2 regions of the Salinispirillum marinum genome follow, and region 2 is predicted to be linked to the other one. Evidence: riboswitches for the same ligand, from Rfam matches in the RefSeq annotation. Region 2 holds a riboswitch; the other holds the start of a gene.

Region 1 (15,337 bases), on a different contig from region 2:
CGCGGTATTCCCGTCGACGAGTTCTTTGATATTCAAGCCGAAGGCAGTATGACGAATCTGGTGCGTCGGCAGCCCAATTTCCTAGCGGATACGCGTCAGGCATTGAATCGAAATCTAAGCCCAGATGCGCGTTTGTCATTAAAGCAGGAAATTGGCCTCTTTTCGGATGACACGCCAATTTATGGGGATGACGATTTGTTCCAGTTTACAACAAACCGGAATGCCAACACCACGACCTTACCCCGGCAAATCCCCCTCGCGCAAATTGTTGAGTTTCCCATCTCGCGTGATCTCTACATTGAATGGATGACCTATTTCCTCGCCAACACCATTATGTTTTCACCGGCGCTGGAGATGGAGAGTACCGACGCTAAAGATGCGACTTTTGTGTATAACTTTTTGCGTAACAACATCCGCAACGGCGTAACCGTGCAGAATACGGTACGGGCTTTTTTAGGCACCCAGTCGCGCTGGCGAGTTTCACGCTCGGCGGAAAACCACGCACTGGAAGCCTATGAGTTATATCTTGGATTGTTTGATACGGAAGAAGATTCGCGGAAAGGGGGCATTGCCTGTCGGGACTGGAAGCTCACATCGGAATCTGAGCAGTACCAAATGATGCGCTCCGGCGAGCCCAATACAGAGTATCAACGCATTCTTGATAACTATTATGTGCGAGACTGTGCCGACCTCTACAACGTCATCGTTTCACACCCCTTGTTCATTCCTCGCGTGACCGAAGTCATTAGCAATTATTTCTTTGCTGAAATGGATGCTGCAACACGGCAGAACTTTGTGCGTGATGTGGTGGCGGCCAATCCGCAAACGTTCGAAGACATTTTTACAGCCATCCTGTTCTCGCGGGAATACTTGTTGAACAGCGAACGTCCCATGTGGTTTGAGGAAAACTTTTTCGGCACCTTGCATCGTTTGCGTTGGTCCGTTGACCGAAATCAAGGAAACCTGGGAGGACGAGTGCTTCGGGAGTTAACGGAATATTCTTGGTCCCCCTTGTATATGCGCAATATGGGCAATGCCACCATGGAATACAAAATTGGCCGTACGCCAAATGTGCCGATGGATGCCATGAGCTTTTCTTCGCAAACCAAAGCCATGCGGGAGCAGGTGTTGGTGAACAATCAGAATGGCTGGCGTGGCGGTGATTACAGCAACAATACCAAAGGTTTTAGAGGCTTGTTGTACGATACCGCCGCCCGAGAAAATACACCTGGAGAATTGAGTACTGTTCGGCGTCCAGAGGTCGTGCAAATGACGGCGGCGGAGTTTGTCGACTACTTGTTTATGTCTAGTCTGCGTCGCAGAGCCACTGACGATGAACAATCTGCCTTGATCGATCTCATGCGAAATGAAGATGATGGCGATGGTTTAAATTTGTTTTATACAAATGATCTTGGGGTTCTGACGTTGCGCCCGAATAACAATTGGGTCATCAACGACGCGACCCAAGTTGTCTTTGACTATGTTTCCCGATTGCCGGAATTCTACTATCACCGCAGCGTCAGTGCAGGAGGTGTTTGATGAACCGTCGTAGTTTTTTACGTAATCTCGCACTGGCACCGGTTTTACCCAGTGCGTTGAGCTTATCCATGCTCAGTCAACGTGCAGCCGCCGCCGGGTTGAATTATGAAGCGATCAATTTTACTGCACCGGCGGTGATGCCGCAGATCATCAATATTTTCTTATATGGTGGGGCGTCGGAGCTGGCCGGGAACATCACCAATATTGCCGACATCAATACGAATTCTGAAAACAGCTACACCGCAGCCTTTGGTAGCGGAATGCTGGAAAACCGTGACAGCGATACCGATGTCAATAACGGGAATAATCCACAGATCACACCCTACGGTTTTTGGGCCAGAGCTGGCGGTACTTTCATGGAAGATATGATCGCCTCCGGTGATATGAGCGTTTACCGTACCCTGCACCGTCGCAAAAACGGTACGCGCTCACATCGCGAAGCCATCTTTATTAACCAAAAAGGTGCGTTAGATGTCGAGAATGCACCGGGTTTGGGTACACGGTTGGCGTTAATGCTGTACACGAATCGCAATACTTTGGCGTCCAGTAATTGCACCTTGGCGGATGGGCGGCGGATAGGCGATACATCAGAATTTGAACAGGGCTTGCTCAGCTTGCCGTTGCCTTTTGTCTCCTTTGAAGGCCAAACCACAGCATTCGCCCAAGACCCTAGCCTGCAAACACCCTTTGCCCTGCGCGACTTGTCACTCAACACGAATTTCGATAATCCTTATTCACGTAGTAAAAGCTTTAATGATTCCGCTATTGATACGATGGTGAATGATCGCATTGATCAATTGGTGGCGAATTTGTCCGGACAAACGGCGTATGCACAACGCTTCCAAAAAGCCGTGTCGGGCTTTGAAGCACGCGCTACCATGGCCAATTTGGTCGGTGATCTCAGTGATGCGCGGGATGCCGAGTTGCCGCTTGTCGCTGATGTTGGTGATCCCGATCGCAATGCAGATACCGGGCGCTTGGTGTACCCCAATACCAACTTTGCCAGCCAAGTGCGAGCCGCCGTCACCTTGGCGATTCATAACCCGTCCACCCTATATGTTTCTGTCGGTACGCCCGGCTTGGGTGGCTGGGATGACCACAACAACGCGATTGACCGCTATCGTAATCGGATGCGCGATATGATGCATGCGTTGCGGGTAGCAGCCAAACACATACGTCTCATGAACAACAGCACCATTGTATCGGGCAATACCCGCCGCACCGATAATATTATCATTAACGTCTGGGGCGACTTTGGTCGTTTGGTCAATCTGAACAACTCCATGGGCTGGGATCACGCGAACAACCAAAACCTGTACACCATTGGCGGCGCGGGTATTCGTCCTGGGGGCAGTGCCGCTTTGGGTAAAGTGGTAGGAACCACAGAGCGTACCGGACGCACCAAGACCAACAACCAATACACCCAGCCCACCAGTGACAGTTATGAATGCGAACCCATGAGCGTTGCAGCGTCGATGTACCAGTATTTTGGGGCACAGAACCCGCAGGTTATGACGGCAGATTCCGTCTATAATCCGTCCGGCGATGTGCCGATGGATGAGACGGTGGCCGGTATCTCCCCACTTTTCTAGTGGGGAAGAACCTCTTTTTCTCAAGCTGGCGAGGTCTCAATAAAAGGCTCAGAGGCGAAAATCTGGCTAGGCAAAAATAATTGAGGAAGCGGAGTTTACTGTCTGTAAATATTCGCTACGCTCACCCTTCGGGCCGACCATGGTCGTTCTGGCAAGCCAGTGAGCATTTTGAGTCCATTTTTAACAACGCCAGATTGAGAAAAAAGGGTTTCTAACGGTTTTCGAGGCCAACGCTGATGATAATCGCCTGATTCCGCTCATGCGTCGCATCTTGAAACTCTTGATGATAGTAGGAAATACGGGGCAGCAGATTGCCCCAATCGGCGATGGGCACGTTTAAACGCACGCCCGCACTGTAGCTCTGCATTTGCCCCAGCCGGCTGTCGGCACTGGCAAAATCGGGCATGTCGGCCCCAGGTTCAAGGGCATGCAGGTAGAAGTCAGCGGCGGTTTGTGCATGTACACGAGCAAAGGGTTCAAAATAACGCCCGCCACTGCCGCCTAAAAGAATGCGATAGCTGCCGTCCACGGTCAGCGAGTTGACGCCCCAGTCATCCATGTACCATCGAGCACTACCACCGAGGATATTCCCACCCGACTGCCGTTGCCGTAGGCTGCTGTACACCGCCGTCCGCCGTCGTTCATCTGGGCGACCCTCATAATAGCGCTCCTGCTCAACACCCTCGTTGGCTTGGCTAAACACCTTATACGGGTCCGTGTGGTAGCCCAGCGAATGGGTGTAGGTGAGGTTAAGTTGTGCCACCGTGGTGCGATTCACCACCTGAGTAATGCCAACCAAACTGCTGAAGGTGTTCCTTCGTCCGGCGTCATAGAAGATCGCGTCATCCACATTGGAGAGCGGCTCTGGGGTGAAACCATCGCGCTTGGCGTTGGTGTCGGCCTCAAAACCGCCACCCAAGGATACGGTGGTTTGACGGTTGTTGAGGTCTAAGCTGGCTTTTAGGCTACCGCCAAGTGCCGTAAAATCACTTTCGACCGAGGCATACCCGCCATAGGCCACGCGAAAGTTTCGGGTGTAGGTTTGTTCCCAATTGGTGTCTACCGACAGGCGGGTATCACTAAATTGTGCGTAGGCTGTGCCTTGTCCGGAGACATCGAACCCACCGCCGGAGGTGCCGGTGCTGGTTACAACGCTGGAGCCGTCAATTGCGCCGGTCGGTGTTGCTCCGCTCATGGTGTCCAGCGCGACGCCCACCTGAATGATGGCATCATCATTGATTTGCCCACGGATGTTGGCAATGTAGGATTGCACGGTAACGCGATCACGCTCGCGGTAGTCCAAATAGGTGATGTTGGTTTTCCAGTCATTGGCGAAGGTTTGTGCGGTGGCTGCATCACCCAGCAATGACGTGGTGGCCAAAGCCAGCATGGCTTTTATGCTGGCGTGGTCAGTTGCAGCCACAACCGCCTCCGCCCACACCGGAACCACCGGTCGCGGCTTCTTTACTGAAATGAATGTGGTTATCGACGTAGGTTTCAACGGGGTGTCCGTCTATTTCCATGCCGGGTTGTGCCAGCGCGCCGCGCTCCCATACGGGCACCGTTGTACAGCCGGTAGCGACGATAAGCGCGCCGCTTAATAACCAAAGAATGTGCCGACTCATCAGAGTTTTCCTGCTGCGGTTAAGGCTTCTACGATGCGGGCTTCTGTGCCTTCGCGATCGCCCAGACGGAAGCCAATTTTGGTGTAAATGATTTGACCACGATGATCCACCAAATAGGCTGTTGGCATGCCCTCAACCCCAAAGACGGGCGGTAGGGCCGCTGCATGGTCATAAACAATTTGGAAATCGGCCGGTATACGGTCCAAGAATTTTTGCGCATCCGCGAGGGTTTCATCAACGTTCACGGCCAGAATGCGAAAACCCCGATCTTTGTAGCGCGCATGCAATTCGTTCATGAACGGAAATGACTGGCGGCACGGGCCACACCATGAAGCCCAGAAGTCGATGTACAGGACGTCGCCGCGTAACTCGCTGAGCGCCACCCGCTGTCCGCTTTCCTGGTCGATAAAACTGAAATTGGGTACCGGTTGCGCTTGCACCTGGCCGGTAATGCTCAAGAGTACAACGGCTATTAACCCTGCGATGGTGTGTTGGATTCTGCGCATGGTACTTCTTCGCATGGTACTTCCTCGCTTAACGTAATGGCTTGCATGATACCCGACTCGTCGCGTCAAGAAAGTGATGCAGTGCACAAATATGAGTTACAAAAAGAGTTGATCCAGCCCAAGGTCGGATTCCAGTGCCAACCCATCCAGTGACCGGTTCACCACATTGAGCCCCGAATTGCTTTGGGTGGCCCAATCGGCGATGGCCTTGTGCAGATGCTCTATGGTGGTTCGACCGATGATTTCAGGGCTGGGTTCGGTGGCCATACGTTCAATTTCATCGCTCGGGAACATCTCGCCATAAACCCCGGTGCGGACGCCTTGACCAATCACCAGCATGGTATTGCCTCGACCATGGTCGGTGCCGAAATCAAAATTGCTTTTGATTTGCCGCCCGAATTCGCCATTGATGACCAATAACGTGTTCTGCTTGGCGGTGCTGTCTAGTTGATCAAACAGGGTATGCAGGCCTTTGTTGTGGCCAAACAGGTCGATGAAGTTCTTTTCAATCATGGCTTTTTGGCCGTCGTGACTGTCCCAGCCGCCCATGTCAATGGACGCTACGCGCAAGTCCAGCGCCGTGCTGCCGTAATTCAACATGTCATGCAAGGTGCGCATTTGGCGGGCAAAGTCGCCGTTATTGAGCCATGTGTCCGCAGGGGTTTCCAATACGGCTTGACCATTCAGTGCATCGGCCAGGTCTTCACCTACCCGGCGTAATGTCCGTTCATGGTCGATGACGCGTTCTATGCGATGATTCACCGTTGCGCGCTGGCCGAGGCCCTGATAATAACTGCTCATGGCGCGCGACATGTGGGCATTCCAATGGAATTCGTGCTTGCTCTCGCCAGCAGGTATCCAGGTCAGTTCATCTTCACCAATCGCAATGCTGCGGTGATCAAACAAACCTGCTGTCCGGGCATCTAGAATGGTCAACGGGTTGTCGGTGGGAGAGCGTTCATTCGAGCCGGTACTTTCCGGCATGTAGCATAGGTTGCGCGGCGTTCGCGTGAGTGAAATCACCCGACCATTCAACGCATCGGCCAAGCGTCCACCCCAACCGGAACGGCCATATTCATCGGCTAGGGCATCATGCCGACCGTAATCCATCGCTAGCAGCGAATGCACATGGTCACGTGAAGCGGAGCCGACAACGTTGCAGATGACTGCCACGCCAACGCCGGTATTGCTGGAGAGTTGATCGATCAGCCACCCGGCTTCACTGAATACGCGAAATAATTGGCCGTCTACCTCAACGTCGCTATAGCGTGCGCGTAAAGTGCTGTAATTGCCGTTCGGGTCTGCATCACCACGGGCAATATGCGCGCGGTGATTGTGTTGCCAAAACGCGGTTTCGTACGCTGTGTTGTCGGGATGGGGAACAAACAGGTGCCGAAAATCGGGGCCACCGTCCAGTGTGAGTTGAACCACGCTGCGTTGTGCCAATGGGGTAGCGAACGCCCTAGAGGAAAGCAGTGCGCTGGTAGCCCCCAAACTGCCCAGTGCCAGCCGACTACCCAATGCCGAGGAGAAGCTGGTTTTTAAAAAATCGCGGCGGTTCATCAGCGACCCTCCTGATAGAACATATAGGGAGTGGACACGATGAAATTAATGGCATTGCCGACGCGCTGTGCCATGTCCACCAGTTGGTCTTGCTCCGTTGCATTGGGTGACGTGCTGCTGGGCAACAATGGAATGCGGTGCTCTGCCAAGGTTACATAGGCGTCGTGCAAGTAGCCACCGGAGTCCAGGTCGTTGTCGGTGATCACCGTCTCCCATGCGATGCCGGTGTCGCTTTTGCCCGGTAAGTTGGGGTATTCGCGGCGCAGATACCAATGCAGATCACGGTGCTGGTTGCTGGCCAGTAGGGCATACACGTGAGCACGTTCCAACGTGCCGAAATGTTTTAAACCATCACCAATGAAGCGTTGCCACAGCCATTCGCCCAGTTGCTCGGTGGTGTAACCTGCGTTGCTGGCGGGTTCGGGCAGGACTGGCCGCCAGTCTTTGTACCATACGCGGCTACCGTTCACTTCGTATTCGGCACGCGCCCAGCGCCAACTGTTTTCCACCACGAAATTGAAAATGCGCATGAAATAGTCGCTGTTTTTGTAGGCATCCAATCCCGTTTGTCCACCAAAGACATTGTGGTGCGGTTCAAAGACTTGGAAGCCGTGATTCCAAAATTCCCAGTCCAAGTCATACAGGCGGTAGCCATTGGGCGCCGTCCAGATATCGTCGTTGGTGAGTACAATGCTGTTGGCGACGCTGAGGGTGCGGTCGAACACATTAAAGTATTTGATTCGCTCGGGTGAGTGGAAGTCGGTGCTGATGGCGTAGCCACGCAAAAAGGTGATGAGATCATGCTTATCTTGATTAACCAGTGACGCCCAATAAGTACGAATACGATCTTGGGCATCATCCTTGTTGAGAATTTCGTCGTCGGCTAGCCATTGCACAATCATGATGGGCAGATTGCGCAGACTCTGCGGATGTTGGATAGCGAGAGGGCCCAGCTGATGGAGTTTTTCGCTGGCTGTCTGGCCGGAGATGGTGTGTCCAAGAATTTCCAAATCCGCAGTGTGGTGGCTATCTTGGTTGAAAGATAGTGTCCTGCTGGCAGGTTCATTCCAAGCACCGTTTGTGCGCATGCCGGTTAATAGCCGAGCCATATTTTTGATGCTGGTCGTCTCATGGTATTCAGACGTGAAGTTATCCGGCGTTTGTGGATTCGGGCCGCTGGTTAAGATACCGAAATACAGTTGGAAGTATTCGCGCGCAAAGTTTTCGTTACCCCAAAAGTGCCAGACGCCTTGGCCGTCTTGCCAGGCACCATTCCATTGGTGATTGTACTGTACCGCTACGGCGGCACTGCTGGCTGCGATCGTGATCAGTTCATCGAAGGTTTTTCCGGCGGCTACGGCATTCATTAAATCGTCGTAGTACTGTACCGTTTGCCAGTTGTTCACGTTGGCATTGCGGCTGACCGCCATATGGTAGTTCGTTAAATAAAGACCCAGTTTTTGGCGTACGGGATTTAAGCCACGTGCTTGGGTGGCTTGGATCCAGAGGCGAGTCGGCGAGCCCCAAGCATCATTGCCTTCCAGTCGATAACGCGTTTGCACATTGCGCAATGGGTTGGCTGGGTGATTTCCACCCCAATAATCGCTCATTCCCTGCAGGGTTCCGGTAGGTCCAATGTGGCGGTGGTCTTCAATAGGCGATAGCAGAGGATGATGTTCGCCAGCGTACAAGATTTCGGCAATAGCGGCTTTTGGGGACATGTTGGCCCATGTGCGGATTTGGGCGTCGCTGGTGTGCCCGCCACCAAAAGCGAACACCTGCAGTACACGTTTGACGGCATGTTCATCCCACAGCGTATCCGATATGGCTTCGAGGCCAGTCAAGGCAGGCTGGGTGGCGGCAAGCTCTGCCCCATTGAGACTCTGGGAGGCCGGTGCTAAATCCGGATAACTTGTGTCCGTCACTTTAGTGGGCTTTTCCGGCATACAGCCCATCGCCAGCGCGCAGCAGCCTGAGGCCAAAAGTTGATACCAACGCCAAGTCATGTCCTTACCCTTAGAAACAATATGGATTCATTATAGAAGCAATGCAGGGCTAAGAATGTTACGTTTTTAGAATGAAAACATAAAAAAAGATGATATTTTGACGTAATTTTTCGAAAGCTACGCCATATCTTTGTCGCGTCAAGGATTTTGGCCAGAATTCCCGCTGTTCATGTCCTAGTCCTGCCGCTATACTCCCCGCCTATGTCAATGCCTGATTGTTAGGGCGAGTTGCAATCGACGTTTTACAACGACATTGGAACAGCCCAAGGGAAACCAGTGAAAGTCTGGTGCTGCCCCCGCAACGGTAATTGAGGATACAGATATAGTACAGGCCACTGCATGTTAATGTGGGAAGGTTATATCTGGTGAGTGTTGATGCACTCTGCCTCTCAGCCCGGAGACCGAACATTTCAGGTATTTGCCACGAAGCGGTGGGCTATCGTTGGTGAGTGAAATTCTATGCGGAACCTGTTCTGTGTTCTGCCTGCTTTCTCTCGTGCCTGCCTTTAACTCGTATTCTTGAGTTCAAGGAATCTTTCATGCGTTATTTAGTTCTCTCTTCAGGGCTGCTGTGCTCAGCTGTTCTTGCGCAAGATGTTTCAACTTTAAACCCGCTGGTGGTCACCGCCACACGCTTTCCTGTTGTTTGGGAAAGCGCGCCAACCGGTGTAACGGTGCTCGACGGTGAGCGTTTGCGCCAGCAAGGTTATACCTCTGTTGAATCGGCTTTGGCGGGTAGCGGCGCGTTGTACAGCGCCAGTACCGGTGGTGAAGTACAATTCGGTATGCGTGGCGTGGCTCCTGGCAGTAGTAATCTGTTGGTGATGGTGGATGGCCAAAAAATCAATCAAAACGATACATCCGCCATACATTTGTCGGGGTTGTCCTTGCAGAATGTTGAACGAATAGAGGTTATACGTTCCAGCGGCGGTGTGATTTACGGTGATCAAGCGGTCGCGGGTGCCATCAATATCATTACGACATCACCGGATACCATCCGTTTATCGACCTGGCTGCGGGAAGACGGGCAATTGAGTGGCTCTGTACAAGTGCCATTGCAGATTGCTTCTGACGTAGATGTGTCGGTGGGCGCAGAGTACGATCAATACACCGGTTTTCGAGACAACAGTGGACGTGAGAACTTGATGGCTTTCTCCGAGCTAGCATGGAAATCCGATGCGGCAACGCTGCGTTGGCGCAGCGAGTATACGGACAGTACGGTTCGCTATGCGGGTGCGTTGTCATTAGCGCAGGTAGATGATGACCCGTCGCAAGCGACGACGCCGGATGAATGGCAACAGAATAGAACCTGGTCGCACCGTTTGAATACGACGTGGTCGAGCAGTGCGGCACTATCAACCGAACTCGATGTTTTTTATCGTGATAATCAGTATGAGGCCTTCATTTTCTCCTCTGACAGCGAATTCTCCCGGCAAACTCTGGGTGCTAATCCGCGTGTCCGTTGGCAGCCCAGTGCTTTTTCATTCGTAAATGCCACGTTCGGCGCGGATCTGATTCGAGCAGATCTGGAATACAGCTTTAATGATAGAACCATGGAACAGTGGCAATATGCGGGTTACATAGATACTAGCGTAGCGGTAACACCTTCGATCACCATTTCAGGTGGGGCGCGTTATGCGCTTACGGATGAAGAGCTGACGGACTCCGCGATGTACCCGACTGGTGAGTCCTTATCGCAAGAAGCGGTGGCGTTGGCGCTGGGTGCAGAGTGGCAGCGTGGTGAGTTTCTGGCGAGTGTGGATTGGGCGCAAAATTTTCGCTTCGCAAAAGTGGATGAGCAGGCCTATACCGATGTCAGTGTTCTTGGCCTCAAGCCACAAACGGGGCAGTCCATAGAAGCCGCTTTGGCGTGGCGCACTGCCTACCGTGACCTTGAAATTCAGGTCTTTCATTTAACGTTAGAAGACGAAATATTCTTTGACTCAACGGCCAATGGTCCGGGCAGTTTCTCAGGAGCGAATGTCAACGGAGCGGCGTCGACGCGTATCGGTGCGCATGCGCACTGGCAAGAAGAATGGACGCATGCTTTGTGGACAAGGTTGAGTGCGGATTACGTTAGAGCGACATTTTCTGAGGGCGCTAACGACGGCAAAACGATTCCGGGAGTGCCAGAGTGGTTTGCTGCCGCGCAGTTCGGTGTTCGCCCCATCAGTGGATTGTCGTTGGTAACCGATGTTCGCTATCGTGGTGAGCAATTTCTCTCGGGCGACAACGCCAATGCCAGTGCGCCGCTGGACGGCTATGCGTTGGTGGATGCCAGTGTGAATTATCAATTGCCTGTGGCTGCCGACCTTAGTGTGATGGCCAGAGTGAACAACGTACTGGATCAAGCCTACTTTTTGTCAGCCGCCAGTTGGGGCGCCTACTTTCCGGGTGACGGACGGAATGGTTTGATACGGTTAGATTATCGGTTTTAGTCGCTGAACAGCTCGACCAAGCCTCAGATAAGGTGTGCTTGGTCGAGCTAGGGTTTGTGGCCTTAGAACCGCATCCCAACACCCAAATAAGAACTACTGCCCGGGTGCTGACCGCCTTCAACGAACAACACAGTGCGGTTGACGTTAAAGCGATAGCCGATCTCGCCGGATACACCAAAGTCGGAGCCGGGCAAAATTTGCGCGCCCAAGCCGAGGCCGCCATAGAGGTAGTTCGAGCTGTTTAAAAAGAAGGCTAGGTTGAGGCCGATGTCCGCTGCCATGGTGAAGTTGCTGTCGCTAACGCCACCGCCTAATTCACCATCCAAGAGCAAGCCTAAACCACTGCGGCGCAGGCCATCGGCTTGAATCGGGGCGGTATAGCTGAAAATACCACCGATTCCGCCACCATAAGAACCAACCATCACGCCGGTAGAGGCTTGATTGGTGCGAATATTGACCTGCGCGTGGGCTGCCGCGGTGAGGCTCAGAGCGAGCATGGCGATTAATAATTTCTTCATCGAGTGATTCCTGTATTGCTTGGTTGTTCGCAAGTGCGTAATGAGTAGACCCTATGGCGCGTCATGGCGCAATGGGGAATTGCTCGTTGGTGCGACAATTGTGGCACATCGCACTTGATACGTGAACAGCATGACAAGCGGATGAAAGATGCATTGCGTGCGCGCAATGGGTAAACTAGGCGGCCCCTAAAACAGCCGGTAGCCTAGGCATGCGCGTTGCGGATTTTGATTTTGATTTGCCCAATGAACTCATAGCACGTTTTCCCACCCCAGAACGGACTGGCAGCCGATTGTTGCAGCTCGACGGTACGACCGGTGCCATGAAGCACGGACAATTCCGTGAGGTATTGGATATCCTCCAACCGGGTGATTTGTTGGTGCTGAACAATACCCGTGTGATTCCTGCTCGTCTGTTTGGTCAGAAGGTCAGCGGCGGTAAGGTTGAGATACTCATTGAGCGCATGATAGACGACCGATCGGCGTTGGCGCATGTTCGTTCCAGTCGTTCGCCCAAACCTGGCTCGGCATTGTTGTTGGAGCAGGGCGGAGAAGTACAGGTAACAGGGCGGCGTGAAGCCTTGTTTGAGCTGTGCTTGGCGCCGGGATTAAATTGGCTGTCTGTCTTGCACCAACAAGGCCATATCCCTTTGCCGCCATACATTGACCGGGAAGATCAACAGTCCGACCGGGAACGCTACCAGACGGTTTATGCGCAAGTGGAAGGTGCCGTTGCAGCACCCACAGCGGGTTTGCATTTTGATGAGCCGTTATTGCAAGCATTGCGTGACAAGGGCATTGAACAAACCTTTGTGACCTTGCATGTCGGGGCGGGGACTTTCCAACCGGTTAAGGTAGATAAGGTCGAAGACCATGTGATGCACGCCGAATATATTGAGGTCGGGGCAGACACGGTGGCGGCGGTGCGGGCGTGTAAAGCGCGTGGAGGTCGTGTGGTGGCGGTGGGCACCACCTGTGTGCGCAGCTTGGAAAGTGCAGCGCAATCGGGCGAAATACAACCGTTTCAAGGCGATTCCAGTATCTTTATCTACCCTGGTTATCAATATCAGGTGGTGGATGCCTTGATCACCAATTTCCATTTGCCGCAATCGACGCTATTGATGTTGGTCAGCGCCTTGGCCGGTAAAGAACACATCATGGCAGCCTATGCCGCTGCCATTGCCGAACGTTACCGATTTTTCAGTTACGGGGATGCCATGTTCATCACCCGCACGCAGGAGATTACGCCGTGAGCCGCGAATGCTTTATGAATTTCACTCTGCACAAAACCGACGGCAAAGCACGACGCGGCACCTTGGATTTTCCGCGTGGTCAAGTTGAAACCCCATGTTTTATGCCGGTTGGCACCTATGGCACGGTCAAGGGGATGCTGCCGCGTGATATCGTGGAAACCGGCGCCCAGATCATTCTTGGTAATACGTTCCATTTGATGCTGCGGCCGGGAACGGCCGTCATTCAGGAACATGGCGATCTACACGACTTTAACGGCTGGCAAGGACCTATTCTGACCGATAGCGGTGGCTTTCAGGTGTTCAGTTTGGGTGAGATGCGCAAAATCAGCGAAAAAGGTGTGGTGTTTAAGTCACCCGTGGACGGTGCTCGGGTAGAATTGACGCCGGAAAAGGCCATGCAAGTGCAGCGTGAACTGGGCTCCGACATTGTGATGATTTTTGATGAGTGCACGCCCTATCCGGCGACGCAGGATGAAGCACGCAAGTCGATGGAGTTGTCACTGCGCTGGGCCCAACGCAGCAAAGATGCGCATGGCGATAACCCCGCCGCCTTATTTGGCATTATTCAGGGCGGTATGTACACCGAGTTACGCCAACGGTCGCTGGCCGGGCTGACCGGGATTGGCTTTGATGGGTATGCCATTGGTGGCTTGTCAGTGGGTGAACCGAAAGATGAAATGATGCATGTGTTGGATGGCATTACGCATGAGATGCCCGCTGATAAGCCAAGATACTTGATGGGTGTGGGTACACCGGAAGACTTGGTCGAGTCAGTGCTGCGCGGCGTGGATATGTTTGACTGCGTTATGCCCACGCGCAACGCTCGCAACGGCCATTTATTCACCACTGAAGGTGTGGTGAAAATTCGCAACGCCGTGCATCGGCACGACACCGGGCCGTTGGACCCGGAGTGCGACTGCTACACCTGTAAGAATTTTTCGCGCAGTTATCTGCATCATTTGGATAAATGCAAAGAAATGCTTGGCGCGCAGTTGAATACGATTCACAACCTGCGCTACTACCAACGCTTGATGGCGGGTTTGCGTCAGGCAATTGAATCGGGTACTTTGTCGGCCTTTGTCTCTGAGTTCTACGCTAAACGGGGCCAGATACCGCCTACTTTGGGGTAATTGCCCTAGGTAGGGTTTAATTTCCGCGATTTGCCCAAATACAGGTGAATTGCAGGGCAAGACTTAATCATTAGGAGTATATGCATGAAAACGTTATTGACAGTGGTAGCGATGTTGGCCTTAGCAGTACCGGGCACCGCCATGGCCGCAGCGGCAGGTTCACCCAGCCCAATCCCTTCTTTTATTATGCTGGGTCTGTTTGTACTGATTTTTTACTTTTTGCTGTGGCGTCCGCAAGCGAAGAAGCAAAAAGAGCATAAAGCGTTGATGGAAAGCCTGAGCAAAGGCGACGAAATTGTTACCGTGGGCGGCTTGGCCGGTAAGATCACCAAAGTCAGCGACGACTTTGTGGTGGCTGAAGTAGCCGAAGGCGTTGAATTGAAATTCCAACGCAGTGCGGTCGCTGCGACCTTGGTTAAAGGCACCTTAAAGCAACTTTAAGCCCCCGCCTCATACGTGGCCCGGATATCCCGGGCCTTGTTTTTTCATAGGATCGTCCGATGCTCAACCGATACCCACTCTGGAAATATTGCCTCGTCGCCGTCGTGGTGGCGTTGGGGATACTCTACAGTTTGCCTAATCTGTACCGCGCCGATTATGCCGTACAAATCACCGCGTCATCCGCCAATGCCGCCGTTACTACGAGTGTAGAAGAGCGTGCATTGAGAACCCTTGAGGATGCGCAAATTCCCGTGCGCCTAGCCGAGCGCAACGACAGCACGGGTTTATTGATCCGTTTAGCCAATGCCGAAGATCAATTAGTGGCTCGGTCCTTAGTTCAGCAAGCGTTGGGCGATGACTACATTGCCGCCCTCAACCGTGCGGATACAACGCCGGGCTGGCTTAAAGCCATGGGCGCCCGCCCCCTCAGTTTGGGGCTTGACTTGAGCGGCGGCGTACACTTCCTAATGGAAGTCGATATGCCAACCTATATCGCCGACCGCTTGGACGATTATGAAGCCGCGTTGCGTCGCCAGTTCCGTGACGAAAACATCCGTTATGCCGCCGTCAATGTTGACGGTGATAGGGCTGTGGTGGCCAGCTTCCGTACCACCGAAGATCGCACCGCCGGAGAAAATTACATTCGGCAGAATTTTCCCGAATTCGAGCGCAGTACCAGCACCAGTGGTGCGTTGTTCCAGCTGCGTATGACCCTGTCGGATGCGCGGA
Region 2 (15,337 bases):
AATCTTGCAGCGGCTGGTCGTACCCTAATTCACTTTCATTCCAGGATTTTTTGTTGCCACCGACATGACTCAAAGCGGTATTGACGGCGATGCGATAGAGCCAGGAATAAAAGGCACTGTCGCCGCGAAATGAGCCAAGTGCCTGATAAGCGCGCACAAACGTATCCTGCGACAGATCGGCAACATCTTGCGGATCACGCGCGTAACGACGAATCAATGCCGCCACCTTATGCTGGTATTTCACCACTAAGAAATCGTATGCACGACGATCGCCCCGCTGCACTCGGCGTACCAAGATGGCATCTAAGTCCTTATCGGTTTGTTCTGTCACCCGATGCGTTTCCTGTTCATGAGGCAATCTATGTTGGGCCGTCGTCAAGCTTAGAGGGGCGGAATCCGCGACGCCAAACGCCAAGGTGCTCACCATAACATGCTCTCTATTGGGTCTTGTAGCCTGAGACAGCGGTAAACGCAAAAAGTTCCAGCAACGCAGCCCATGAACCGTCGAAGCCTAACCCATTTACGTTTACATCACCCCGCACTTTACTCCCCGCAAAACACTCTATATAGTGCTTTCAACTCAGGTTCACCTCAATATGTAGTACCCAGCCTGTGTACAGGTTACGCACAACCTATACACAATGAACTGTGGATAACTGCATTGACGTGCTAAGCGGGAATCCGGTGAAACTCCGGAACTGACGCGCAGCGGTGAGGGGGAACGAGGGTGACCGATCATGTTTCATTACATGATCGCAAAGCACTGCTTTTACAGAGACGTAGAAGTGGGAAGCCGTCGCCCAAGGTGATGCACATAGGCAAATTCTGTGCATCGTGCCCCCAAGTCCGAAGACCGGCCTGAGCATACATCACCACCTTTCGCGAATAGAGGTCAGGGTGAAATGCCTTTGTGCGTTTAACGCACTCCACGGCTGCTCATGCCTGTTTCTGTTCCCGAAAGCTAACGCGAAGGAGCAGAACATGAGTACGCAAATGCAAGACGCCCCAACGGCTGAGCCTACTTCGGCTTATAGTCGTTACTCCATCATCAAACGCCAAAACGATCGCGTACCGTTTGATCCCGACAAAATCCGCATTGCCGTCAGCAAGGCCTTTATCGCCACCGAAGGCGAACATGGCCTGAGCAGTAACCGTGTGCGCGAACAAATTCAACGCATCGTCGATGACGTGGTTATGGTCATCGAGCGTCGCTTACCCTCGGGTGGCGCCGTTCATATCGAAGATATTCAAGACCAAGTGGAACTCAGCCTGATGCGTTTGGGCGAGCACACCGTGGCGCGTGCCTATGTGCTGTACCGTGAAAAACACGCGCAAAGTCGTGACCACGCTGGTGGCCGCCTAGACGCGAACGCGGGCACGCCACTGTTGGTAACACGCAACGGCCAGCAGCAACCGCTGGATTTGTCGTGGTTCCGTGGTCTTATTCGTGAAGCCTGCAGTGGCCTTGCTGATGTGGACCCCGAAGGCATTGAGCGCGAAGCCTTGAAGAACCTATACCAAGGCGTCGACTACAAAGACATCGTACCCGCAGCCATCATGACCGCCCGCGCCTATGTAGAGAAAGAGCCCAACTACAGCCAAGTCTGTGCTCGCCTCTTGCTCGAACAGCTCCGCGCCGAGGCACTGGGTTTTCTGGGCATTGCCGAACAAGCCAGCGCCCGCGACATGGAAACTCTGTACGCCAAAGCCCTGCCCGCTTATATCGCCAAAGGCATCGAATTAGAGCTGCTGGCGCCTGACCTGGCCGAATTTGACCTAGAAAAACTGGGCGCGGCTCTGATACCCGAACGTGATTTCCAGTTCCAATTCTTGGGCCTGCAAACGCTGTACGACCGCTACTTCATTCACAGTGGCAAGATTCGTTTCGAGTTGCCGCAGATCTTCTACATGCGCGTTGCCATGGGCCTCGCCATTAAAGAAGACGATCGCAACGCGCGCGCCATAGAATTCTATGAAGTGCTGTCGCGCCTCGACTACATGACGTCCACGCCGACATTGTTCAACGCCGGTACACGCCGTCCGCAGTTGAGTTCCTGCTACCTGACCACCGTACCTGACGACTTGGAAGGCATTTACAGCGCCATCAAAGACAACGCGCTGCTCAGCAAATGGGCAGGCGGTTTGGGCAACGACTGGACGCCAGTGCGGGCGTTGGGCGCGCACATCAAAGGCACCAACGGCGAAAGCCAAGGTGTTGTGCCCTTCTTGAAAGTGGTGAATGACACGGCGGTAGCTGTGAACCAAGGCGGCAAACGCAAGGGCGCAGTCTGTGCGTACTTGGAAACCTGGCACCTCGATATTGAAGAGTTCTTAGAACTGCGCAAGAACACCGGTGACGACCGCCGCCGTGCGCACGACATGAATACCGCGCATTGGATTCCCGATTTGTTTATGGAGCGGGTATTCGAAGACAAAGACTGGACGCTGTTCTCACCCAGCGACGTGCCAGATTTGCACGACCTCACCGGTTTGGCGTTCAAAACCCGCTATGAAGAATACGAGCGGCAAACCGCCAGCGGCGAACTGAAGCTGTTCAAGCGTCTGCCCGCCAAGGTGATGTGGCGCAAGATGCTGAGCATGCTGTTTGAAACAGGCCACCCTTGGATCACCTTCAAAGACGCCTGCAACCTGCGTTCGCCGCAGCAGCATGTCGGCGTGGTGCACAGCTCAAACCTGTGTACAGAAATAACACTGAACACCAGCCCGGATGAAATTGCGGTCTGCAACTTGGGTTCGGTGAATCTGGTGCAGCACATCAACGCCGATGGCAGCATGGATACTGAGAAGCTTCGCCGTACCGTCCGCACGGCGGTACGCATGCTGGATAACGTCATCGACATCAACTACTACGCCGTGCCGCAAGCGCAGCGTTCGAACAGCCGTCACCGCCCTGTTGGGTTAGGTTTGATGGGCTTTCAGGATGCGCTGTACAAAGCCGGTATTTCTTACAGCTCGGATGCTGCTGTGGACTTCGCCGACCAGACGATGGAGCAGATCAGCTATTTCGCGTTGGAAGCATCCAGTGACCTGGCAGCGGAGCGCGGCCAATACGAGACGTACAAGGGTTCATTGTGGGATCAGGGTATTCTTCCTATCGATTCTATTCAGTTGCTGGGCGCAGCACGCGGCAATGACTACCTGAAGCAAAGCACGTCGCAAACGCTGAATTGGGCACCGCTGCGCGAGAAAATCAAACAGCAAGGCATGCGCAATTCCAACGTGATGGCGATTGCGCCAACGGCCACCATCGCCAACATCATCGGGGTATCGGCATCTATAGAGCCGACCTATCAAAACCTTTATGTGAAGTCGAATCTGTCCGGTGAGTTCACGGTGATCAACCCGTGGTTGGTCAATGCGTTGAAGGCAGAAGGCCTGTGGGACGATGTGATGGTGAACGACCTGAAGTACTACAACGGCAGCGTGCAGAAGATCGACCGTATTCCGGCTGAACTGAAAGCACGTTTCGCGACCAGTTTTGAGATGTCACCTCGCTGGTTGGTTGAGGCGGGCAGTCGCCGCCAGAAGTGGTTGGATCAGGCGCAGTCGCTGAACCTGTACATCGCTGAGGCCGACGGCAAGAAGCTGGATGTGACCTACAAAATGGCGTGGTTGCTGGGTCTGAAAACGACCTATTACCTACGGGCGATGGGAGCGACCAGTGCGGAGAAATCCACCGTGGCGCAAGGCGAGCTGAATGCCGTGCAAACCACGCAGCAAGCACCACAGGTTACCGCATCGGTGGCAGCGCCCGTACCGAGCGCCTGCTCTATTGACGACCCGGATTGCGAGGCTTGCCAATAGATCATTGCCATAGGTATTCGAGCTTGGGGGAAGGGTTACACGGAACGCCGTAAACCGATTATCAGGTGCATCCATGCACCTGACCCGTCGGGTTCACTTCGTTCATGCAAAAACGCTCCAGGCGTTTTTGTCCATGGGGGCTCGTCAAGCGCATCCTTGCGCTTGCACGTCCGCTCCACCCTTCCCCCAAGCTCGAACACCAGATCGCCACCACGGCTATAGGCGAGCAAAGCCTCGAATAGCCTTCATTACTAAATCAGGCTCCCATATGTTCGGGGGCAGATGAGGTTGTTTGCTGAACCGTGTCTGAGTCGCAGGGCGTTCAAGCGCATGGATGCGCTTGTCGAGCTTACAGGGATGTATTTACAGCGTCCCTAAGACTTAGACACGGTTCAGCAAGCAGCCTCATCGGAGCAATTAAGGGGATATGTATGTTGAATTGGGATGCATTAGAAGACGAAACTCAGGTGGAGGTGCAAGCGCCGACGAAGGCCAAAGCCGTTGAGCCTGCTGCTGAACCCGCGCCTGCCGCTGATGTTAATTTGCAAGCGCAAGTGGAAGCTGAACTGGCCGCACTGGATGTCGCCGCTGGCTTGGAAGAACTTGAAATGAATGCCGGTCGCGTCCAAGTCGACGACAAGCGGATGATCAATTGCCGGGCTGACCTTAACCAGCTCGTACCGTTCAAATACGAATGGGCGTGGCAGAAGTATCTTGCGGGTTGCGCCAACCACTGGATGCCACAAGAAATCAACATGAGCGCCGACATTCAGCTGTGGAAAAGCGAGAACGGCCTCACCGCCGACGAGCGCACCATTGTAAAACGCAATCTCGGTTTCTTCTCCACCGCCGACAGCCTTGTGGCCAATAACCTCGTGCTCGCTATTTATCGGCTGATCACCAATCCCGAGTGCCGCCAGTACCTTCTGCGCCAAGCATTTGAAGAAGCCATACACACCCACGCCTACCAATACTGCATTGAAACGCTGGCAATGGATGAGGGCGAAATCTTCAACATGTACCGCGAAGTACCCAGCGTGGCCAAAAAGGCCGCTTGGGGTCTGACGTACACACAAAAGCTGGGCGACCCAACGTTCAACACCGGCACGACTGAAAACGACCGTGAATTGCTGCGTAACCTGATTGCTTTTTACTGCGTGCTGGAAGGCATCTTCTTCTACTGCGGTTTCACGCAAATACTCAGTATGGGCCGCCGCAACAAAATGACCGGGGTAGCCGAGCAGTTTCAGTACATTTTGCGCGACGAGTCCATGCACGTGAATTTCGGCATCGACGTCATCAACCAGATCAAAGCAGAAAACCCGCTACTCTGGGACGACGCCATGCAGCAAGAGGCCACCCGCATGATCATGGAAGGCTACGAATTAGAATACGCCTACGCACAAGACACCATGCCACGCGGTGTACTGGGGATGAACGCAGAACAAATGGGCGAGTACCTGCGCTACATCAGCAATCGCCGTTTACAGCAATTAGGACTGGCAGAAGCGTATCCCGGCGCAAAGAACCCCTTCCCGTGGATGGCCGAGATCATGGACTTGAAGAAGGAGAAGAACTTCTTTGAAACCCGAGTCACCGAGTACCAAGTGGGCGGCGCACTGACGTGGGAATAGTACAACAGGCCAAGCCCGCCCTTGCCTTGTCACCCGCCGGGGCCAGCCCCTGCATAGGGATTTGCAGTGTCACTGTAGGCGACACTGTTTGCCGGGGGTGCTTTCGCACCCTCGACGACATTGCGCAGTGGTCGATGTTCTCAAATGAAGTGCTGACCAAGAGATTGTCAGTCCGCCAAGGTGTCTTGGAGCGCAGTTTTACGGATTACTTCGAGTTAGTCGACGAAAAGTTGCTGCTTCAGCAATGGAAAAAATACATCAACTGCCCACCAGAACCCCGTTTCGCCGTCGAGGCTTGGATTCAACTCCTGCATGTGGGCGCGAGCAAAATTGTGCAGATTGAAGCTTATGGCGTTCGCCTGTTTCCTCAGCATCAGCACTTAACGCTACGGCATGTTTGGCGAACTTGGCGCGATTCCTTGTTGGATGCTCGCTTGTTCGAATCCAATCAAATTTCGGGCTAATCAGCCGTTTTTAATCGGATACCCAGCACACAAATATCATCACGTTGTGGATAATCACCCTGATACGCGGACAAAGCGTCCAGCACGGCTTGTCCCTGTTCTGGGAGAGACAAGTGACTATGCTGAGCAATGATGTCTTTAAATCCGCTTGATCCCATACCATAACCTAAGTCACCACCGGCTTGGTCTAGGTAGCCGTCTGACGTTAAATAGAAGGTGGCAGGGTTGGGCAGTTGTATATCGGTGTTGGCATAATCTCCTGGTTTTCGTGCCACCAGAGCTCGACGAGCGCCTTTGATCTCCTCAACGCCTTGCGCGGAATGCATATAAAGTTGAATCTTTGCCCCAGCATAACGCGCGGCTTTCTCTTTAACATTCACGTACAGCAATCCAGCATCCATGTTCGTAGCTAGGGCGCGCGGGAGGTCAAGGTCCTGCAACATGTTGCGTAATGCTTCATCGGTGTCGTGCAAAACGGCGGCAGGATCATCGATACCATCATCACGTACGGCCTGGTCAAACGCAGCGCGCGCCAACATGGTCATCAACGCACCCGGCACGCCGTGACCGGCGCAATCCACCAAGCCAATCAAATAGGCATCTTGATCACCATGAAAGAAATAGAAGTCGCCACCTACCACGTCTCGGGGCTGCCACAACACAAACTGCTGTTCACCTAGAACGGCGTTCAATTTGGCAAATGGCAAAATGGCTTGCTGAATGAGACTGGCGTAGTCGATCGAGTCATTCACCATTTTATTGAACTGAGCAATCTCCCGGTTGCTGTTTTCGAGCTCTTGCGTTCGCTGTTGTACGCGTGCTTCAAGTTCGGCCGTGTGGTCTTGCACCCGTTTTACCATGGCACCAAAGGCTCGGCTGAGATCACCTATTTCATCATTTCTGGCCTTTGGAAGGGCCACGTTATAATTCCCTTGGGTGATCTGGGTAGCTGAGGCTTGAAGATGACTCAGCGGGTGTATCAACAGTCGCTCTACAGCCACAGCGATGATAATTAAGAGCAATACCAGCATGACCCCAAACCCTATCACAATGCTCACCCACCACGAGCCACTGATGGTTTGGGCGACACTGAGGTCAACGGCGGTGACGAGATACCAACGCAATTCCGGCATATAGGCGATGGCCAGCAGTTGCGAGTGCCCGTCTAACACGACGGGCAATAATTCCACATTTTCTTGCGCGCGACTGTTGGTTAAAGCGCTTTCCAAGGCCATCCGTGCCTCATCCGTTGAGAGCATGGCCTGTAGGGTTTTGTTGCTGGTGTCCAAGCCAACGGAACTACCAAAGGCGATGAGTTCTGGATTCGGATGGGCTTGCACAAAGCCCTGCTGGTCAATGATCATCGGGGTAACCCCGGGTTCATTGGTGGCAATGAAGTCGCGCAGAAACGCTGTAAGGTCCAGTCCGGTGCCTGCAATACCCAACAAATCGCCATTCAGTCGAATAGGCAAATTAAGCCATACACGTGTAGTACCCAGCTGAACATCCGGATTGACATTAATGTTGTATTCGCCAATGTCGTCTAAGAGGTTGAAAAACCACGCATCATTGGGGTCATCAGGGTTAAGCTGATAGCGCGGCCCTTCACTGTAAGCCGTTTGCGGGTCGTTAAAGTAGTAGTTTCCTGATTGGGCACTGATGGCAAAATAGGTTTGTCCGCGTAACGCGGTTGCATAGCCTTCGGCCTCGCGGAAAAAGGCCGCTTGTTTTTCCGGGTTTTCTTCATCCTGTAACCAGTCCAACAGCAGTTGTGTGGACGCCAAACGCTCAGACAACACCAAGTCCATCAAGATAGGCGACTGGATGCGTTGTCGGCTTAAGTCCGTTAGGTTTCTCGCATACGCTTGACCGAAATAATCTTGCACCGAGGCCACCACTTGCGTACCCATGAAGGCGGCGGGCACCAAAGCAATTAAGCTGGCCAGCAGTAGTGCCAACATGGCTTTACTGCGTAAACCTAAAGTCCACCGATTCATCGTAAACTCTTTATAAGTGAATTAGTGGGCGCGGGATGCACTGCGATCACGACCCTGCCCTTTGGCATCGTACAACGCCTGATCGGCACGTTTTATGGTTTCTTCGTAATGTTCTTTGGGTAAGTATTCTGCAACCCCGGCACTGAGCGTAATAGCCGGTAAAGATTGTTCAGCACCACCCAATACTCGGCCAACATCAATACGACGAACCTGATCCAGTACGCGCGATGCCACCACCTGTGCGTCTACAACGGCCTTGCCCGGCAGAAATACCAGGAACTCTTCACCGCCCCAACGGGCACAGACATCGTACTCACGCAGACACTGCTGTATCGCCGTGGCTACGGCCATCAGCACGTGATCACCGGATTCATGTCCGTACTGATCATTAATACCTTTGAAATGATCGATATCAAGCATCAGGAGCGTGAAGCCATTAGCACCCCGTTGCTCCCGTGCCACTTGTTCTCTGAGTCGCTCAATCATATAGCGTCGATTGGGCAGCCCGGTCAGAGGGTCATGCAAAGCGGCTTGCTTCAAACTCTCGTTCAACTCCACCATGGTGCGCTGATAGAGGTCGGAGATGCGGGCAATCTTTTGTAGACGACGCAACTGCTTTTTATACTGTTCAGTAAGCGACAAGTTCTCCACATGGGTGAGGTCGCCAAAGCCGTCAGAAATCCGCAACAGCTTATCTAGCCGTCTCTTTTGCTGCTCATGCACCGCAAGAAGACGCTGAGTTATTGCTTTCCAGTCCGTATCCGGCGAATTTTCGTCAAGCAAGCTCTGCACTTCATCAACGACTATGTCCTCGTCCAATGGTGGCAAAAACGGCATGTTAAGCCTCTGGATCTATCGTAAAAGGGAAGGTGCAGTCTTCTTTAAACTCTTCGACCATTTCAATCACTCGCTCATTGCGCGGATCATAGGTCCAGGTAACCGCGACCGATTTACCTTCAAGATTCGCCGCTTCGAGCAGGTCGAATAAGTCCATCATGGCTTTTACACTGCTCGTGTTCATGTACACGACATGGAGCTCCAGCCGCAATGGGCGATCTTCCATCGCTAAAAATTGTTCTACCCAGTCCAGCACTGGGCCAAAAAACTCAAACGAATTCTCCGGGTAGGAATCACCCCGCATCGTCATGATGCCTTGCTCAAAGTCCGTTTCAACGGCTGGAGTTGACTGACTGGCCTGGAGGCTCAAGCCTGTTGCTAAAATATCGTTCACCGTCATTGCTTACACCACCGCCAACAAACTGAAAAATGCTTTACCATCCGGCGTTTCAACCAAATGGCATCGTAAAGGCTCTGTGCTCTTTCTCGCCACATCCAATAACCCCAACCCGGCGCCCGACGCCCCTTCATGTTCACGCGGCGCTCTTAATTGCTTCTTGTAGGCTGCCTTCAACGAGACTTTGTCCATCGCCGCGAGTGCTTGGACCTGTTCCATCAAGGCCACGCCATCGGTCCGCTCAATGACATTACCCGCCAGCACACTGTATTGTGCTTCACCGTGACGAGCCACAACGACGGTTGCAGAACCTTCCATATCGGCATAGCCGCGCATTTGTGAGTAATGGCGAATGTTTTGGGTCAGTTCAATGTAGATTCCAAACACATCGGTAGATACCGATGGACCGACTTGATCTTCGGTTAAATAGTTGCGCAGAGCCGTACCAATTTCTTCGATCAAACTGCGCGATATAGGGCCATTGAAACAGAGCAAAATTTGCTTTTCGTTAAATTCTTGCCGAATCGACAATAACTGTTGCAACAGCATAAAACGGCCTCGGAGAAGAATGCATGCCATAAATCATAGACGCCTGCACGCGCTAGGCCAATGGATAGGGGCGGGAAAACACAAAGAGTTTTCTTGCAAAATCTTACATTGCCAACACGTTTTAACCGTATCGGCTTTTCATACCCACTTTTAACAGTCGATAGAGCAGTCGTCGCGGCGTATATCGAATCAACCACGCCAAAAACCGATAATGCATGCCTGGCGAACAAATCACCGTCGGTTTGTTTAAATCACGCAAAGAGCGCTCCACAACCCAAGCGGCCGGAAAGGCTTTGGCAGGGCCGCGCTTATGGTAAAACTGATCCGGGTCTAAGCCCATTCGGGCATGGAAATCCGTAATCACGAACCCAGGACACAGGGCCTGAAAACGAATGCCGGTTTGGTGATAGGTCAGCGCGAGCGTTTCGGTAAACAACCGAACGAAGGCCTTGGTCGGCCCATATAAGGGACTGCCCGGTGTTGGCATCCACGACGCCAATGAAGCAACATTGATTAAAAAGCCCCGGGCGACTTCCAAATGTGGCAAGGCCGCTTGCGCCAACAGAGTCGTGGCTTCCATATGCACCCGCATTTGCGCACGATGACGCTGTGGGGTCATGAGATGGAATGTGCCGTCATCGGCATAGCCGGCGTTGTTGATTAACCCGTGCAAACGTTGGCAGGCCTGAACACGCCCCACCAAAGTATCTAATTCCGCCTCATGCGACAGGTCAACAGACTCGGCTTGCACCTCAACGTCGTAAGCTGCACGAAGTTCATCCGCCAGAGCGTCTAGGATGGCCATACGTCGCCCGGTGAGCCAGAGATCATAACCCTGCTCTGCCAAGCGCCGTGCATAGGCCGCTCCAATGCCGCTAGTAGCACCTGTAATCAACACAAGCTTTGGGCTGTCTGCGGGAGCCATAACGCACCAACTTTGATTCTCGATATGGAAGCACCTTAGCACAGGGCCATCCATATCGACCAGAGCGGCTTATTTAACCTTGCAGGTTTTGATGCCGAAAAGCGTATACAAGGGACAGAAGTTAAACAGCCCCGTCAACAATGGCACAACCCCAATAAGCCCCCACAGGCCAATCGTTTGTGTCGCTGTTAGTACCAGCAATACCACGCCGACGACAACCCGCAGCGTTTTATCCAGACTCCCAACATTGACCTTCATAAGCACACCTTTTATCGCATTGATTTAATTTAGATTTATCTTAATTAATTTCTATCACAACACAAGCATCGTGTTCACTTATTTTCAAGCACGACGTAGGCAGATGTGAAAATAGTCTGCTATATTGGTTTTTATAACAAAAATAAAAAACAGGAAGCCCGTCGTGAATGACCTGATCCACTATCAGGCCCTATTGCACAAAATGATTCATCAAAAGCTGCAATGGCTGGACTACTACGGAGACGACCCTCACGGGGCTGCGGTGAACGCCTGCCGGGCATTTTCCGCGCTGGTTGTTCATATCGACACCTCCGTACCGGCTGAATACTTGGTTCAACTGCACGATCAAGCTCTACATCTAGCTCAGAAACCGGCAGAGCATGCCGCCCAAGACGCAGCTCGAAACACCCTCGGTATGTTGTTCAACCGCGCACGCGATATTTACATCGCGATCTTTGAAAGTGACCCCATTCGAACATTACCGAGTGATCACCCACGCTTTCCATGGGAATACTATGCCGAGCCACCTATTAATCCCGATGCCATTGACATACATGCACTCACCGACCCTTTACCTACACCCTCGGTACCCGAAAAACCCCAGCATCCTTTGCGCATCAAGCGACTTTTAAGCATGAGCGTGCTGATCGGCTTTACGGTCTGGTTCGTATTCGGCATTATATTTTTTTAAGGAATCTGAAATGCGCCTAACTGCCCCGTCTTTGTCGGTCGATTTTCAAACGACTGATATCTTTGGCCAACCTTTGCGGTTATCCGACCTTAAGGGCCGAAAGGTGATGTTGTCCTTTTTTCGCGATGCCGCCTGCCCTTTTTGCAACTTCAGGCTCTATGAACTCACCCATTCTTACAAACAATGGCAGGCTGCCGGTCTCGAAGTAGTCACTGTCTTTAGTTCGCCGGCAGAGGATGTTCGCCGACATGTTGCACGCTACCCCCGCCCGTTCAAAATGATCAGCGACCCCGACCTGACCATCTACCAACAGTATGGTGTAGAGCAGTCCGCGAGCGCCCTATTGAAAGCGCTTGTGTTCAAGCTACCACGCATTGTGCGCGGAATAATGACCGGAGGCCGACCGAGCAAGAACCCGCATGTCAAACTCGTTCCAGCCGATTTTTTGTTGGATGAAAATGGTGGAATTGTCGAAACATGGTACGGACGCGACACCAGCGATCATATACCTCTAGCTAAAGTGAAAGCGTTTATAGACGGGCCTTCAACACAACATTGATTTCTGGTGTTGACCGCAAGACACCGTAAAACGCATGCGATATGCTGTGACGCTCGTGTCAATATCACGCACAAGGTACTGCATATCGTATGTCTCGCTTCACCACCTACCCCAGTGTTCCGTCGCTGACCATTGAGTTCCGCTTACGTTTTGATGGCTGCCACTCGGCCCTCGAACGCACGCAACGGTTTGCACCCATGCTAAGATATTGGGGAAAGCAATCCCATATCGCTATCGTCGATGATACCCGTCAGTGTGATATTGAACACCTGAATGTAACGGTGATGATTCTGGGCATCGACACCGCCAGCGCACGCCGTGATGCTGATACCCTTTTAGATTGGGTAGAGCGCAACTTGAACGGCTGGATTGAAGACTTCGAGATCACGGCAAACTAAGGATTAAACAATGGATTTTAAAACACTAGAAAGCCAACCACTGCACACTCAGGTTCCCCTTGCGGAGCTGTTGGCAAAGGTAAAATGGAACCGTGACGGACTGATTCCTGCCATTGCACAACAACACGATACCGGCGAAGTATTAATGCTGGCTTGGATGAACGACCAAGCATTGCGCGAAACACTGAGCACCGGACGCGTATGCTATTGGAGCCGATCCCGGCAAAGCTACTGGCGTAAAGGAGAAAGCTCCGGCAATCAACAACGCTTGGTGGGTGCCTATTTAGATTGCGATGGCGATGCTTTGTTGATCAAAGTTGATCAAACTGGCCCTGCCTGCCATACCCTCCGACACAATTGTTTTTATATCGAATTGTCGAGCCAACACGGCGAAATCATCAGCACACCAATGGAGTAACATCTGACTCAATAAGTCGTACGTATACGCTGCAACGGATAAACACCATATTGGCGCGCTATGACACTTCAACATCGAGCAATATTTATTCTATTTGGCTGTCTTCCTTGGATCGCCCATGCCGAAGTTTCGGTGGAGCTGCGTGAACGCATTGCAGCGCAATACGCCGCTATTGACGACAACATGCTACAGCATCAATACCGCACCATCGCTCAGGTCACACGGCCGAATGAACCCGTCAGCACTCAAGAAACAGAGTTTGACCCACGGCGGCCAACGGGCGAAAAAGAACAACTGGTGTTGGTCAATGGTGAACCACCTGACGACAGTGCAGTACGTGAGTTCAATCGTCGGCCTCAGCCTGATCAACGCGAAACACAGCGCATTCGCTTATTGCTGGATGAACAAAGCTTATCGCTGGTGTCTGCATCGGATAAGGAGTGGATATTGAACTTCCAACCCATCTTGCATATCAATGGCGAGCCGGATGCGGATGGTGAAAAATTTACCGGCCGTTTATGGTATGACGCCCAGCACGGGTATGTTACACGGGTGGAGATACGCACACAGGAAGCGTTTTCTAAACTATTATTCCGGATACGCCAGTTTGACGTGCAGGAGGAATTCTACTGGGTAGACGATCAATTATTGCGTAAGGGCTATGCCCATATTATGGATCTTCGTAACCCTATCATCGACGCATCGAACAGCGTCGACATGCACTTTGAATATCAGGGCGACACGCGTGTCGCCCTTCGTCAACGGTACTATCAGTCCTATCAGTGAGCGTTATCGCCCTCATGAACATGGCCGTGTGCCAATTCTTCTTCCGTGGCATCACGAACGGTTTCGATAGACCCAGAAAATGACAAGGCTTTACCCGCTAATGGATGGTTCCCATCCACCACGACCACGTCATCTTCTACCGCAGTGACTTCAACCTGCACTGGACCACCATCGGTTTGGGCATTGAACACCATACCGATATCGATTTTATCCACGCCTTGAAAAGCCGCTTTGGGCACCCGCTGAACCAGCGCTTCATTGTGGTCACCATAAGCATCTGCGGGGGCGATTTCAGCACTGAAGGTATCGCCCTCTTTCAAGCCCTGTAACGCATTTTCCAAACCTGGAATGATGTTCCGATGGCCGTGCAGATACCACAAGGGTCCGCGACCTTCGGAGGAATCTACCTGGGTACCGGTTTCGTCTTTTACCGAGTACTGAATGGCCACGGCTTTGTCTTGTGCAATCATGAAATAGTCCTGTGTCGAACATGAGTGTATGCCAGTATAGGCTACCAAGTACGACAGTTTACCATATTGAGAAGACGGGTTGAAATCACGCAAACAGAAGCCTAAGCACGCGCCCTAGGCATCATTCATCAAAGGCTCGGCATAGGGATAGTCATCGGACTCTAAGCTCTCCTGATAACTCTCCACCCGGTCGGCGGCGATATCCGTGCGGTAAAACTGGGCAATGTGGTACACAGCATCGCCTTCGTTCACCAGCGGCAGTTTCAGCACACCGATGATGATACCACTGAATGGCGACCAGATTTCTTCCTCCGACTCACCAAAAGGGTCAGACACCACGCCCAACAGTGTTTGGTCCCGCGTGACCCGAGCACCCTCTTGTACAAAGGCTCGAAATATGCCGCTTTGCGGTGCCCGAACCCACGCACTCGAACGCGCCATTACAGGGTCAGGCAGCGCAACTCTGCGCGACTTGGGCAACATGCCCAAAGCACGCATCACACGCACAATGCCTTCTACCCCACCCCTTATCGAAAGCTCGTCGAAGCGCAACGCTTCGCCCGCTTCATACAATAGAATAGGGATATTCTTCTGATCCGCAGCCTCACGCAATGAACCATCACGCAGTGCAGAATTCAGGATGACCGGAGTGCCGAAGGCTTTTGCTAACTCCAAGGTTTCTGGGTCATCTAAATTTGCCCGGATCTGCGGCAAGTTATAGCGATTAATAGCGCCAGTATGCAGGTCAATACCATGCGTGGACTGATGCACAATCTCCGTCATGAACAAGCGCGCCAAGCGCCCTGCTAAGGAACCCTTCTGAGATCCGGGAAAACTGCGATTTAGATCACGCCGATCCGGCAAATAACGACTTTGGTTGATGAAGCCATGCAAATTGACAATAGGAACGGCCAACAACGTGCCTTTCAAACGTTTCAAAGCCGGGACTTTGAGCAGGCGACGGATGATCTCAACGCCATTAATCTCATCACCATGTATTGCTGCACTGATGAACAAAACCGGCCCGGCTTGGCGGCCACACAAGACCTGAATGGGTAAGGTTAATGGGGTGTGGGTGTAAAACTTACCCCCTTCGACATCAATGGTTTTTCGTTCACCCGGTTTAACT

The links. A riboswitch is a leader RNA that binds a small molecule or an ion and turns the genes downstream of it on or off. The one in region 2 is predicted to bind cobalamin.
Region 1: linked by a shared signal. The riboswitch ahead of ACFOSD_RS14375 (TonB-dependent receptor domain-containing protein) and the one ahead of ACFOSD_RS12965 (ribonucleoside-diphosphate reductase subunit alpha) in region 2 are both predicted to bind cobalamin.

Annotation. Positions count from the first base shown of each region.
Region 1 covers NZ_JBHSAL010000005.1:191,570-206,906, reverse strand. Annotated here, with positions in the region: gene ACFOSD_RS14410 (hypothetical protein) at 1-1,539, shown strand, start outside; gene ACFOSD_RS14405 (DUF1501 domain-containing protein) at 1,539-3,131, shown strand; gene ACFOSD_RS14400 (DUF3570 domain-containing protein) at 3,343-4,554, opposite strand; gene ACFOSD_RS14395 (DUF4266 domain-containing protein) at 4,541-4,756, opposite strand; gene ACFOSD_RS14390 (TlpA family protein disulfide reductase) at 4,756-5,262, opposite strand; gene ACFOSD_RS14385 (DUF1501 domain-containing protein) at 5,359-6,825, opposite strand; gene ACFOSD_RS14380 (DUF1800 family protein) at 6,825-8,831, opposite strand; cobalamin riboswitch at 9,099-9,234, shown strand; gene ACFOSD_RS14375 (TonB-dependent receptor domain-containing protein) at 9,371-11,269, shown strand; gene ACFOSD_RS14370 (hypothetical protein) at 11,332-11,787, opposite strand; gene queA (tRNA preQ1(34) S-adenosylmethionine ribosyltransferase-isomerase QueA) at 11,997-13,037, shown strand; gene tgt (tRNA guanosine(34) transglycosylase Tgt) at 13,052-14,167, shown strand; gene yajC (preprotein translocase subunit YajC) at 14,252-14,608, shown strand; gene secD (protein translocase subunit SecD) at 14,668-15,337, shown strand, end outside.
Region 2 covers NZ_JBHSAL010000002.1:1,251,179-1,266,515, forward strand. Annotated here, with positions in the region: gene ACFOSD_RS12960 (sigma-70 family RNA polymerase sigma factor) at 1-331, opposite strand, end outside; cobalamin riboswitch at 633-876, shown strand; gene ACFOSD_RS12965 (ribonucleoside-diphosphate reductase subunit alpha) at 982-3,825, shown strand; gene ACFOSD_RS12970 (ribonucleotide-diphosphate reductase subunit beta) at 4,257-5,459, shown strand; gene ACFOSD_RS12975 (DUF1289 domain-containing protein) at 5,450-5,923, shown strand; gene siaA (biofilm regulation protein phosphatase SiaA) at 5,920-7,920, opposite strand; gene siaD (biofilm regulation diguanylate cyclase SiaD) at 7,942-8,757, opposite strand; gene siaC (biofilm regulation phosphoprotein SiaC) at 8,759-9,157, opposite strand; gene siaB (biofilm regulation protein kinase SiaB) at 9,161-9,733, opposite strand; gene ACFOSD_RS13000 (SDR family NAD(P)-dependent oxidoreductase) at 9,825-10,628, opposite strand; gene ACFOSD_RS13005 (YgaP family membrane protein) at 10,698-10,886, opposite strand; gene ACFOSD_RS13010 (hypothetical protein) at 11,050-11,577, shown strand; gene ACFOSD_RS13015 (peroxiredoxin family protein) at 11,588-12,136, shown strand; gene ACFOSD_RS13020 (hypothetical protein) at 12,226-12,534, shown strand; gene hisI (phosphoribosyl-AMP cyclohydrolase) at 12,545-12,952, shown strand; gene ACFOSD_RS13030 (hypothetical protein) at 13,013-13,738, shown strand; gene slyD (peptidylprolyl isomerase) at 13,732-14,208, opposite strand; gene ACFOSD_RS13040 (succinylglutamate desuccinylase/aspartoacylase family protein) at 14,323-15,337, opposite strand, start outside.